Regions from separate parts of the Paenibacillus sp. DCT19 genome, predicted to be linked through region 1. Evidence: a T-box and tRNA genes for the amino acid it is inferred to sense, from the RefSeq annotation. Region 1 holds a T-box; the other holds one or more tRNA genes.
What was found. A T-box is a leader RNA that pairs with one kind of tRNA and senses whether it is charged. The one in region 1 lies ahead of trpS (tryptophan--tRNA ligase), so its partner is inferred to be a tRNA-Trp.

Region 1 (3,198 bases):
TCACAATTAGATGCCATAGCGCCAACTATTGTATATTCTGGTAGAAACACCACCTACGAACGGTTACTTTACATCGCCGATCTTTTTAATCGAAATAAAGTAGCAGAACAGTGGATTAACCGATATGAGGCAAATATACGGCGTCTACGGCGTCAATTATCCGATCAATATCATGTGGGAGAACACGCTACGGTATATCTTGTATTGGGCAAAAATGTCTATGTCATGGGGCAAAACGGGTTTGCGGCTACGTTATATGAATCCCTTGGCTTTCGTCCCCCTGCACCTGTTAACCACTTCATTCAAGAGGGCATGCTGTGGGTGCAAATTGAACTTAATCAAATTAGCCGGTACCTAAGCGACCGCAACTTTGTACTGTCCAATCCATCAGACCTGCAATTTATCACTCCGTTATTTTCAGAAAAATCGTCACCTTACAACGTTCACTGGTTAGATTCTAGTTGGAACTATGACGATCCAATCACCCGTGAAAGGTTATTGTCTGTTCTACCATCGATCTTCACAAATCCGAAAATACAAAGGAGAATACTTTAGGATATATGGAAAGAACCTCGTGTTTGTTCAATTGATATAGCAATAGAAATAACCAATGTGTTATCTAAAATGTGATTAATCCCATCGCCTGTTTCGCTTTGGTAAGTGTAATATTCGCCTGTATGGCTGCTTGTTCAGCACCATCCTTAAGAATCTCATCCAACTGTGCCGAGTTCACGATTTCCTTGAATCGATTCTGAAGCGGGACTAATTTCTCAACGACCAGTTCAGCTAATTCTTTTTTGAATGTACCATAACCCTGTCCGTCGAACTTTTTCACAACGTTCTCTATTGATTCGTCTGAGAATACAGAGTAGATTTCAATTAAGTTGCTAATGGCAGGTTTCGTCTCCCAATTGTAATATACGCTTCCTTCAGAATCCGTGACTGCACGAGCAAATTTCTTCTTGATTATCTCAGGTGAGTCTAAGAGCAGCACATAACTGCTAAGATTCGGGTTGCTTTTACTCATTTTCTTCGACGGGTTATCCAGTCCCATGATCCGGCATCCAATCTCTTGAATAATGGGCTCAGGTAGGGTGAATGTTTCACCAAAGCGATGATTGAACCGTTCGGCTAAATCACGCGTTAGTTCCAAATGCTGCTTCTGGTCTTCCCCTACGGGTACATGTGTCGCCTGGTAGAGTAGAATGTCCGCGGCCATTAGGACGGGATAGGTAAACAGCGCAGAGCTGACAACATCCTTGCCCTCTGATTTATCCTTGAATTGTGTCATCCGACTCAACTCTCCAAAGCTAGCCTGCGTTTCCAGCAACCATGAAAGCTCAGGATGTGCTGCAACCTGGGATTGAAGAAATATGCATGCTTTAGCAGGATCTACACCTGCCGCAATATAAAATGCTGCAATTTCTCGTGACCGCCGCCGTAATTCTTCTGGATCTTGATACACCGTGATCGCATGTAGATCAGGAATAAAGAAAAAGCACTCAAACTCATGTTGATACTTAATAAATTGACTTAAAGCACCACCATACCCTCCAATGTTCAAGTCACCGCTCGGCTTAATACCCGATAAAATTCTCTGTTTCATTGTCATTCCTCCTAGTTCACTGAAATTCTCATTACCTAACCGATGAAAAACAAAAAACACTCCATCCCTAAAAGGGACGAAGTGTTAGACTCCGCGATACCACCCGAATTCAGCCTCTCGGCTGCACTCACACCTGTCAAAACGACTAACAGGGTTCCCATGGATAACGGAGGGATACCGTCAACGCCTACTGATCGCCATGCGAAGTTCGGATTGAAGCGAATGGACCCATTCATTACACATTCTCGTACCGGACCTCTCACCATTCGCCGGCTCGCTTGGACGATTCAATGCAATTACTCTTTCCATTCATTGCTAACTATTACTAAATTAAAATACATATTATCCGAATGTAAAGCAAAAATCAAGCTTCAATTTACAAGGTAAATCACGATGTACATCACCAAACCCCATTTTACATAAAAAAGCTACACTGGGGAATGCTACTAAAAAATTCTCCAGCTTGGGGTGAGATCATGAAACAGTCCGGATCGAAGATCAGCACATCTGGGGTAGTCATTGTCGTTATTAATTCGATCCTTGGAGCCGGAATTTTAACACTACCTCGCACAATTAGTAAAGCAGTAAAAACACCAGATGTGTGGATTTCCATCATCTTGTCAGGTGTATTAGTAGCATTAGTAAGTGTTTTACTCGTTACACTTTGTCGCCGATTTCCTGGCAAATCCGTTTTTGAGTTTACACCTGAAATTACAGGTAAATGGGTTTCCTATCTTATTGGACTGTTGATTATTATGTATTTTGTTATTCTGTGTTCATTCGAAGTTCGAGTGATGGCTGAAATTACAAGCATGTACATTCTTGAACGTACACCAAGCTGGGTTACCATTATGGTCAGCTTATGGATCGGTATTTACATGATTAGCGGTGGTCTTAAAGTAATCATCCGTGTTTTTGAAATTGTATTACCCGTCACCCTCTTATTGTTAGCAGTCGTTTTTGTTCTAAGCAGCAGGATGTTTGAGCTTAGTAATCTCAGACCGCTTCTAGGTGAAGGGATTCTGCCTGTACTAAAAGGAATTAAGCCTTCCTTTCTGTCTTATTCCGGTTATGAAGTGTTATTGATCATTACAGCACTCATGGCAGACGTCAAAACCAGCAATAAAGCTGCTATATATAGCATTCTTATCTGTACCATCATTTATCTGGTTACCATTGTCATGGTCGTAGGAAATTTGTCTTTGCCAGGCATTGAGACTCGTACTTGGCCAACATTTGACATGGTACGTAGCTTCGAAATTGAAGGCGTATTTTTTGAGCGGTACGAATCGCTTTTTATCGTCTTCTGGCTCATGCAAATTTTTGCAACGTATGCGTTTAAGCACTATTTTGCCGCCGTGGGTATTCGAGATTTGTTTCGTCTCAAAAATATCACAGGTCTGGAATATGCGTTGCTGCCTGTACTATATATCATCGCCTATTTACCGAAAAATCTAGAAGAAACGTTCGCCTTAGGTGATTTTCTTGGAAATATGACCCTCTTTTTATTTGGTCTGATGCCATTACTGCTGCTGATCATCAGCATCATTCGTAAAAAAGGAGGTAAGCAATCGTCTAATGAAGGCTCTGGT
Region 2 (3,198 bases), 2.3 Mb from region 1:
TAGGAGTACCCCTTCAGATAGAGCAACTGTTGAATGAATCCCATATCACTTGGTTTAAATGGGGTCTGCACTTGAAGCACTGTTCTTAGTTCATCAATCAGTGTGTGCTCCCGTTGTCCAGCCATCGTACTGATATACACATACTTACGGGCAGAATTAATGGCCTGCTCAATCGTTTCCCAATCGGACATTGCTGGACACATTGAAGCAAAAGCAACATCATACTTTTTCCTCCACCCTTTCTGCTCAATAGATATTTCTTCAAACCGCTCGCACACGATTTCAATCTTAGATGTCAAAGCTGCTGGAATTGTCTCCTTCATCAAGGAAACGAGTAGCTCAGAAGGTTCGACCGCTGTTACGGTTGCACCCTTCTCTGCGAACGGGATTGTGAAAATGCCAGAAGCTGCCCCAATATCTAAAACCGACATTCCTTCAAAATCTACACCTTGATTCTCGATCCATCCCATAATGCGCTCAGAACGTGCTTTTCCCTCTGTTGTAAAGGATTGCTGATGATACTCTTTAGCCCATCTCTCAAAAGCTTCTGCTGTATCAAAAGGGGCGCTTGGCTTTTTATATTTGGGACTCCTCGGTCTATTCTTCCAAGCCTCTTCCCACACAGAAAGATCAAATAATCCTTGGGGAATATCTAATTCTTTGCTTGGTATCACTTCTGTCATCTCTACACACTCCATTTCTTCATTCAGATTATTAGATCCACTTCATTGATTTAACTCATATTTGTACAAGGATTCATATAAGGAAATAACTCAGACATGATTTCATGATTTCATGACATCATGAAGTTGATATTGTATGGCTTCGAGGCTTTACCACGTAGAGACTCTACGGCTTAGAAACTTGATGATATTTAAACTTTTCGAATTAACTTCATCTTTCCTACTTATAGCTCAGATGTTTTTTATAATAAATATAAATATGAATACAAATACAAATATAAAGGAGTCATTATATCTTTAATTAGATGCAGCAGCATATCAATGATAACTCCTTTGTACCCACATCATTATTAGTTAATATAAGTAGAGCATTCAAGTCGATTAAGGACTTTACTTATCTATAATATACCCAATGCCAGATTACGTCAATATACAGACAACAGAAATGACTGAACGGATATAGTTTCAACTTACACATCATTGAACATTAAGTATTCTCTCTTTACAAAAAGAACCCTATGAATTGCAAGTGCAATCCATAGGGTTCTACGTTATACCGGCGAGAGGACTCGAACCTCCACGGTTTCCCACTCGATTTTGAGTCGAGCGCGTCTGCCATTCCGCCACGCCGGCACATATTCTTTTCGTATAGAGAAAATAACTGGAGGCGCCACCCAGATTCGAACTGGGGATAAAGCTTTTGCAGAGCTGTGCCTTACCACTTGGCTATGGCGCCGTATTAATTTGGAGCGGAAGACGGGAATCGAACCCGCGACCCTCGCCTTGGCAAGGCGATGCTCTACCGCTGAGCCACTTCCGCATAATGGCTGGGGATATAGGATTTGAACCTATGCATGACGGAGTCAAAGTCCGTTGCCTTACCGCTTGGCTAATCCCCATAGACAAAACAAAGGGGCGATCGAGGGGAATTGAACCCCCGAATGCCGGATCCACAAACCGGTGCGTTAACCACTTCGCCACGATCGCCATATATACTATACTTTTAAAATTAATTGGCAGGGGCAGCAGGAATTGAACCCACACCAACGGTTTTGGAGACCGTTGTTCTACCTTTAAACTATGCCCCTAAAAACTGGTGGAGGATGATGGATTCGAACCACCGAACCCGTACGGGAGCAGATTTACAGTCTGATGCGTTTGGCCACTTCGCTAATCCTCCATAAGTGGTGCCGGCGAGAGGACTTGAACCCCCAACCTACTGATTACAAGTCAGTTGCTCTACCAGTTGAGCTACACCGGCGTATTAAGTTATAAATGGTGGCTCGGGACGGAATCGAACCGCCGACACGAGGATTTTCAGTCCTCTGCTCTACCGACTGAGCTACCGAGCCATAATAAAGTTCAAACTTAAATGTTACACTTTACCTTGGGCGTCGGTGCCTTATATCAGATCTAGTGAACAGTTTCCTCATGTGGAAAATATGGCGGAACCGACGGGATTCGAACCCGCGATCTCCTGCGTGACAGGCAGGCATGTTAGGCCAACTACACCACGGTTCCAGATCACTTTCGTAAGAAAGTATAATTGCGGGGGCAGGATTTGAACCTGCGGCCTTCGGGTTATGAGCCCGACGAGCTACCGGGCTGCTCCACCCCGCGTCGTTATAAAAGATATATGGTGGAGGCTGAGGGGATCGAACCCCCGACCCTCTGCTTGTAAGGCAGATGCTCTCCCAGCTGAGCTAAGCCTCCGAATAACACATTTATGATCTTAACATAAAACCGCTATTAAAATCAACTTCTTTTTTTTGAAGAAAAGAATGACCCGTAGGGGATTCGAACCCCTGTTACCTCCGTGAAAGGGAGGTGTCTTAACCCCTTGACCAACGGGCCTTGCTAAAAAAATTATCTGGCGGAGAGAGAGGGATTCGAACCCTCGAGACGCTTGTGACGCCTACACGATTTCCAATCGTGCTCCTTCGGCCAGCTCGGACACCTCTCCATATGGCTCCCCGAACAGGGCTCGAACCTGTGACAACTCGATTAACAGTCGAGTGCTCTACCAACTGAGCTATCAGGGAATATAATACATCCAGAGTGTTGTTCTCTGAAAACTAGATTCGAAACGAAAGTCTGCGATTAGAACTTGCAATTGGATAAGCCCTCGACCGATTAGTACTGGTCAGCTCCATGCATTACTGCACTTCCACCCCCAGCCTATCTACCTCGTCGTCTTCAAGGGGTCTTACATACTGGGAAATCTCATCTTGAGGGGGGCTTCACGCTTAGATGCTTTCAGCGCTTATCCCGTCCGTACATAGCTACCCAGCGGTGCTCCTGGCGGAACAACTGGTACACCAGCGGTACGTCCATCCCGGTCCTCTCGTACTAAGGACAGCTCCTCTCAAATTTCCTACGCCCACGACAGATAGGGACCGAACTGTCTCACGACGTTCTGAACCCAGCTCGCGTACCGCTTTAATGGGCGAACAGCCCAACCCTTGGGACCTACTTCAGCCCCAGGATGCGATGAGCCGACATCGAGGTGCCAAAC

Region 2: it has a tRNA-Trp gene. The T-box ahead of trpS (tryptophan--tRNA ligase) is inferred to sense a tRNA for this amino acid. The anticodon was not compared.

What each region holds. Positions count from the first base shown of each region.
Region 1 covers NZ_CP029639.1:3,183,812-3,187,009, reverse strand. Annotated here, with positions in the region: gene DMB88_RS14505 (AraC family transcriptional regulator) at 1-555, shown strand, start outside; gene trpS (tryptophan--tRNA ligase) at 620-1,606, opposite strand; T-box leader at 1,676-1,928, opposite strand; gene DMB88_RS14490 (GerAB/ArcD/ProY family transporter) at 2,083-3,198, shown strand, end outside.
Region 2 covers NZ_CP029639.1:5,532,291-5,535,488, forward strand. Annotated here, with positions in the region: gene DMB88_RS25185 (class I SAM-dependent methyltransferase) at 1-683, opposite strand, end outside; tRNA gene DMB88_RS25190 (tRNA-Leu) at 1,238-1,316, opposite strand; tRNA gene DMB88_RS25195 (tRNA-Cys) at 1,346-1,419, opposite strand; tRNA gene DMB88_RS25200 (tRNA-Gly) at 1,429-1,503, opposite strand; tRNA gene DMB88_RS25205 (tRNA-Gln) at 1,508-1,582, opposite strand; tRNA gene DMB88_RS25210 (tRNA-His) at 1,598-1,670, opposite strand; tRNA gene DMB88_RS25215 (tRNA-Trp) at 1,698-1,771, opposite strand; tRNA gene DMB88_RS25220 (tRNA-Tyr) at 1,778-1,863, opposite strand; tRNA gene DMB88_RS25225 (tRNA-Thr) at 1,869-1,944, opposite strand; tRNA gene DMB88_RS25230 (tRNA-Phe) at 1,960-2,035, opposite strand; tRNA gene DMB88_RS25235 (tRNA-Asp) at 2,127-2,204, opposite strand; tRNA gene DMB88_RS25240 (tRNA-Met) at 2,230-2,303, opposite strand; tRNA gene DMB88_RS25245 (tRNA-Val) at 2,321-2,396, opposite strand; tRNA gene DMB88_RS25250 (tRNA-Glu) at 2,466-2,537, opposite strand; tRNA gene DMB88_RS25255 (tRNA-Ser) at 2,555-2,646, opposite strand; tRNA gene DMB88_RS25260 (tRNA-Asn) at 2,650-2,725, opposite strand; rRNA gene DMB88_RS25265 (23S ribosomal RNA) at 2,797-3,198, opposite strand, start outside.